2 regions of the Alteromonas sp. 5NW40-0090 genome follow, and region 2 is predicted to be linked to the other one. Evidence: predicted binding sites of a transcription regulator. Region 2 holds the regulator's gene; the other holds the start of a gene.

Region 1 (3,435 bases), on a different contig from region 2:
TTTTCATCATCAATAAATGTTGCTAAGACAAGTGTAAACTCTCAGAACTCAAACGCTTCCCATAACGCTCTTTTCAGCGAGTTAGGGTCTTCTTCCTCAACCGACTGGTTGTCGAAGCGCATCGTTTTGCGACTCTCTTTGGTGTATTCACTCCATCCTGGTGCCCCCTGTTTTGCAAATCTCACCCAATAGTTTTGCATCGCCTGACTCAGTTCTTCAGAAGGGTTATTGCCAACAAAGTTACTTGCTTCTTTTGTGTCTATAGTATCGAACGTATACGGAACATCGACAAAATGTGCGGCTCCAAGCTCACCACCGTAAGCGTCCGACTTCCAGCCAAAATTGTATTTCCACACAGTATTGCCTTTTTCAGTTAGAAGCTCTGCTATCTGGATAGCTGGCATTCTAAACGTATAATCAGACTGAATGTCAGCATAGATATCGCCATAGGAATCATGATGGGTTTTTTTGTAAACCTTTGGTGCATTCTCACCCAAGTTTAAATCATGTAAGAAAAGCGACACCTTGCGCTCGTCAATCTTTTCAATTTCATTGCCTGGCACTAAATACAATCTCGATTCTTGATCTGTACTACCGACGATGGTTGGAATAGACGGGTTAGCACCGTTTTTGAGGCTCAACATTGGTGAATTGATGATCAGCTCGCCATCAACTACGGGTAAGAATGCGGTACCGCCCCATGATAGCATCCCCCATTCACGACGACTTTTAATAGCGTTACCGATATCTACCACGCCTTTGACTAATGCCTCAAACGGCACGTTTGATAGTGCTGCCAGTGTAGGTTCGATATTCAATTTTTTCGCAAATGCTCGTGTCACTTCTGCGGCTTGCGCTTTAGAAATAGCCTGCATAGGGGGGCTTTGCATTATGGCTTTATCAAACAGGGTATTTGCCCGACTGCTCCCAAGTAGGATTGCTACGCTGCCTGCGCCGGCTGACTGCCCGAATAAGGTGATGTTGCTTGGATCCCCACCATAATCTTCAATATTGTTTTTAACCCACTTAAGGGCAAGAATTTGGTCTAAAGTACCCCGATTATCAGGGGCGCCATCAATATGCATAAACCCATCTACGCCTACTCGGTAATTGACAGTGACGATTACTACGCCTTTTTGGGCGAAGTGTGACCCATCATAAACACCTTCTCCGGCGTCCGCTCTAATGTAAGCCCCCCCTGGAAGCCATACCATAACAGGCCTTTTATTATTATCTGAAAACGCGTCTTCAGGCGCCCAAATATTTACGGTTAAGTCGCCAGGTGCGCCGACTAATTTTACATTCTTTCCTCGCCCTGGTTGTGGTACTGGCGGTTTCATCTCTATTGCGCGCAGTACACCCTGCCACGGTTTTATCGGTTCTGGTGCTTGAAAGCGTTTAGTTTTGACAAAAGGGTCAGCTGCATAGGGGACGCCGTAAAAAGTAACAACATTATTTTTAAGACTGCCTTGTACCTTGCCAAGATGAGTTGAGATTGTAATGGTGTCATTTGATTCCATTGACATACTTGTCGCCTTACTGAGGGGGGAAGCTGCAGCAATAAGCAATATTGAGCAAAAGCAGAGCAGTCTATATGAGCTGTCCATAGTCTATTCCTTTAATGGTTGCGCAACGCTTTGATTAATTGCTCTTTACTCATGTTCGAGCGGCCTTCAATACCTACTTCTTTGGCTTTTTCATACAGCTCATCTTTAGTACGGTTTTCGTACTTCTTACCTTTTCCACCGTCCTTTGACGGTGTTTGCTCACTGTTAGCTTGTGCGTTAGCAATGCGTGCTGATTTCTCTTTACTATAGCCTTCATCGCGCAAGGCTTCGTAAGTGTCGTCGTTTTTAATTTGGGTACCGTGATCCTTAGCCATAGTTAACTCCTGTTTTGCAATTAAATTACTAAGATAGTTACTTCAGAAGTAGCGTAAAAGTTTACAGGTAGCCGAGCTACTTTTTAAATATTGAGGCTGCACCAGTGAAATTTAGGGCGACTTACTTTTCCATCTTTCAGACTAACTAATTCTGATATTCAGTGATTTTAATTTTCTAGTGTCGAAAAATTTTACGGAATAGGGGTGTTTAATTTTAAGTGTCTGATATTAAAATAAATAATAAATGGATTAGATTTTGCTTAAGTATCGCGGAATACAAGTGGAATAAAAGTTAATAAAATCAAAAAAGGAATAAAGATGTATTTGAAAAACGTTTTATTGTCAGTAGCGTTTATGGGATTAGCATCATCAGCGTCGGCTGGAATAATAATTGAAAGCGATGCTCAAAACAGAACAATTATTAGCTGGACTGGAAGTTGTTCTGATTGTTTAGGTGTAAAGGGAGACGATGGTTTTTTAGATGCAGTAGATGTGTCAGGTAACATTGTTGTAGATGGCTTTATTTATGGCGAAGACTTTCGGTTTAATTCGTCTAACCTTTATTCATTTCAATACGATGGTCCATCAAATCACGTAGACAATTTAATTATATATAACGCGAGTTATTCTTCAGAAGATACTTGGATTGATAACTCTGACGCTATATTTAACGACATTGGACGGACTGATTTTGTCACTCCAATCACTGGTACGGTTCCTCCAGAGGGCTATTACGCTGAATTTGGCGAGAACTTGAGCGTATCAGGTAAAATTACAGGTGATTTGGAAAGTTATTTCTTATCGATATCTTTTGATACTTATGTCCCTGTGAACCAGTCGACCGGCGAATATATTAAGATGAGTACTTTGGTCAATACAGGTGAAGAAGCTCTCTTAAAATTAGTCAGATTCGATTTGGAGTTTTTTGACGACGGAACTTGGTATATCAGAACTGATGAAGAAGCTTATGATATCGGCCGAAACGCACAACTCTCAGTTGCTCGAGTTTCAGAGCCTGCATCTTTTGGCATTTTTATATTATCTGCCGCTGCTTTTTTGCGACTAAAACGCAGGAAGTAAAGTCAATAGCTGAGCTATTTCAATTACTACATAGATAAAGCGTGTTCGTACACGCTTTTATTTTTTATCACTCCTCTCTAAAAAATGTCATTCATCGCAAACGCCTAAATGCTAATAAAAGCACTGCACCGCAATGTAACCGCTTAACACATTAAAACTACTTACATTGTCAATTTTAGTGCATTTTGTGCACGTAAAAAGTGCAATAGTGTCAATGAGTTAGCGTTTTTAGGCTATTGCGCGTTTAAAACCAAGCCTTTAGTCTAAAGACATTGTAGATGGAAGGCAGAGCGAAATATGAATAAAAACGTACAACAAACCTCGGTGAATTCTTCTCGTCGTAATTGGTTAAAATCTGTGGGATTAGGCGCCGGAGCCGTGGCGCTGACTACCAGCGTCGACAGCATAATGGGAGACCTGCGTGCGGCGGGAATGCCCACCGAACATTTTCCCTCGGCTACACCTAACGTGAA
Region 2 (3,435 bases):
GCGACGCTTACGTCGCGGTCGGTGACATGAATAACGACGGTGTCGATGAAATCATTGGTGCCGACCGTTGGGAGAATATTTCAGTCTACTCAGCGGTATCGAAAAGTAACTTGGCGACAGCTGAGCATAACGATATCTGCGATTTGAGCTATAGCAAAGATAACCATTCAAATGAGGGAATGCTTGTAATTTCTGAGTGCCAGTGGGGAGAGGTGAAAGCTTTCACGCTTGAAGGTGGTCAAATTTCGGAACAATGGAGCGTTATTCATGATACGTATAGCGGTATGTCGCTTTTAATCGGCGACCTGAATAACGATAGCCGAAACGAAATTATCTGGACCGGCGACAGCGAAATTCAGGTTGCACAGCAAGATGCTGAGGGCGACTACGTCTTATCAGATATACGAACTGAAGCACAATCTTCTAATTACTTTGCTGCCGGCTGGGCCCCTTTTGGTGATAATGATGAAAGAGCTGTCTTTGTTAGTGAGACAACTAACTACTACACATCAATTCAAGTGCTGTCAGTTAACAAGGATAATGAGGTTACCATTAGCGACGAACTCGGCGACGATGTTTTTGACTACAGCAGCCCCGTTGTTACTGACTATAACAATGATGGCGTGGGTGAATTATTCACAGGAGCTTTGAATAGCAATACATCATTCAACGTAGTTAAGTTGTCAGATAACTCAATTCAGTGGTCGCTGAGCCAAAATCAAAACAGCCAAGTCTCACTCATCGAAGCTGTAGACGTTAATGACGATAATTTTGTTGATGCGGTCATTGTCGAAAACAATCGACTCAAAGCATTCGATATTGAAAACCAAGTCCTCATCGATTCTGTCATCAACGAGTTTTCAATTGATGCTGTCGCTGAGCTCACCAATAATGGTGAACACTTCTTTGCTGTTAGTGGCTATGAATCATTAAAGCTCTATACAATGCGAGATGGCGAGTTTGTCGGACTTAATGAACTAGATGTTTCTTGTAGTCAATTGATAAGAATTAATGCCGATGGCGACGACGCCTCTGAGTTCGCATGCTTAGATAGAAACTACAATAGAATAAATATTTATGACGTAACAAATGACGCCTTGGTACTTAAGGACGCCATAACGCCTACATTCAATCTTCAAAATATAGCCGTTATTCCGACGACATCGTCTAATCAATCAATACTTGGCATTTACCAAGCTGAAGAATATGACTCATCGTATGGTTATTATGACAACGTTGCTTACCGAGTCACTGAAATAGATAACAAAGGACATGTTATTTGGCGTAGCCCTTCCATTGGCATTAATCATGTCGATGGTATGCATACCCGAGAGAACAATGCCGGTGAAGTAGAGCTTCAAATAGGTAATCCGAACATGGCCCTTCTTGTGAAATAAAGGTAAGACACTTGTCGCTATCTATTGCTTATGGCAAAAGACGCGGCAAGTGCTTGTTATTTAGTTTTAGGTGTATATACTTACAGGAACTGTATGAACAGACAGGTCTTTTATGCGCCCACTCACAGCTCGACAAACAGAAGTTTTAGAACTTATCAAAACCACCATGCAAGAAACGGGGATGCCGCCCACGCGTGCGGAAATCGCTCGTCAACTTGGTTTTCGTTCTGCCAACGCTGCAGAAGAACATTTGAAAGCCTTGGCGCGTAAAGGCGTGATAGAAATTCTGCCGGGTACCTCTCGGGGTATCAAACTCAATATTCCCCTCGAAAATGACGTACCTGAAGAAGAAGGCCTACCTCTCATTGGACGTGTGGCGGCGGGTGAGCCAATTTTGGCGCAAGAGCATGTAGAATCACACTACAAGGTAGACCCTGCACTGTTTCAACCTCAAGCAGACTTTTTACTGCGTGTTAACGGCATGAGTATGAAAGACATAGGTATTCTAGATGGTGACCTCCTTGCTGTGCATCGCACCACCGATGTTCACAATGGCCAAGTCGTTGTGGCACGTGTAGACGAAGACGTTACGGTAAAGCGTTTAGAGAAACGTGGTCGTGAAGTATTACTTCATGCCGAAAACGAAGAATTTGCACCTATTCGAGTAGACCTAGCCAACGAACCTTTTGCTATTGAGGGGATCGCAGTAGGCGTTATAAGAAACGCGGACTGGATGTAAGGTTTTAACACCTTCAACGAAAAGCGGCGCACTAGCCGCTTTTTTTATGCCTTTTATTGCTTTATTTCTACCAGTTTTCTGGAGTTAGGGTGTACAAGCACGCTTTTAAAAAATGAACCCAACCAAAACTGTCAGAAAACGTATTAAGCGTATTTTGCCCGTGAATGAACTACTGAATATGCATTCATTATTTTAAAGTCTGTTTGAAAATAAATATTTACAACCTATTAGTTGTTGATTTTATGGTCAAATGATTGCTCATAGAACCTTTGGGTTGTTCAAAATGTGCGTTTGATTTCATCCTCGCTTAGTACATGCTCATTTCTTTTTCCATCCAATATGTAACGTAAGGCTGCCACGGCAAATGATTAAAAATTGAACGCTTCGTTAAATTTTTAACAGAAAAGACTAGACGGCACGGCATTATTGCGCAATTCTTAGACAGAGATTAACAAAATAATAACAATGACTCTAAATTTGTTTTACAAGTTGAGGTGATGGGTCAATCGTTCGCAAACCATTTGGTAGGGCATCGCGCAAAATAATCAGCGTTTTTGGTCTTGCTATTACGGAGGTGCTGAGTGAAACAACTAACGACCGTTTTCGCAAAATGGTGTTCAACAATACCGTTTTTGCTTTTTTCTCCTTTGCTTCTTGCCCAAGAAGTCAGTGAAGAGGCTTCTTCACTTAATTTAAGACGCGGTGCCACCGACATCAGTGGTCAGGTTTACGACCTCCACATGCTGATGTTTTTTATATGCGTTGGCATTGCTGTTGTAGTGTTTGGGGTTATGTTTGCCTCGATGTATCTGCACAGAAAGTCCCGTGGCGCGAAGCCAGCAAATTTTCATGAGAACGTGAAGGTTGAAATTGCTTGGACCGTTATTCCTTTCCTTATTCTTATTTTCATGGCGGTACCCGCAGCGAATACCCTAATTGCTATGGAAGACACGTCTGAGCCTGACATGACGGTGTTAGTAACAGGCTCTCAATGGAAATGGCATTACAAGTACATGGATAGCGACGTAGAGTTTTATTCTTTACTCGCCACTCAGCGCGAGCAAATAGAAAACAAATTTCAGAAAACAGATAACTACCTGCTGGAAGTTGACCGCCCATTGGTTATTCCTACTGGAAAAAAAGTACGCTTTCTTATTACTTCAGACGACGTGATCCACTCTTGGTGGGTTCCTGATTTTGCTGTGAAAAAAGATGCCAACCCCGGTTTTATTAACGAGTCTTGGGCCAAGGTGAATGAGCCTGGTATTTATCGCGGACAGTGCGCAGAGCTTTGTGGAA

The links. Region 2 encodes LexA, which represses DNA repair genes until DNA is damaged. Its sites were predicted from a motif close to TACTGTATNNNNATACAGTA; they were not measured.
Region 1: the regulator LexA is predicted to act here: its motif matches at 1,932-1,951, upstream of AC27KT_RS12940 (DUF7218 family protein).

The regions. Positions count from the first base shown of each region.
Region 1 is NZ_BAAJLT010000009.1:177,284-180,718, reverse strand. It holds gene AC27KT_RS12945 (carboxylesterase/lipase family protein) at 42-1,526, opposite strand; gene AC27KT_RS12940 (DUF7218 family protein) at 1,619-1,882, opposite strand; gene AC27KT_RS12935 (hypothetical protein) at 2,201-2,962, shown strand; gene AC27KT_RS12930 (pyridoxal phosphate-dependent aminotransferase) at 3,260-3,435, shown strand, end outside.
Region 2 is NZ_BAAJLT010000002.1:111,787-115,221, forward strand. It holds gene AC27KT_RS02565 (hypothetical protein) at 1-1,397, shown strand, start outside; gene lexA (transcriptional repressor LexA) at 1,510-2,136, shown strand; gene coxB (cytochrome c oxidase subunit II) at 2,718-3,435, shown strand, end outside.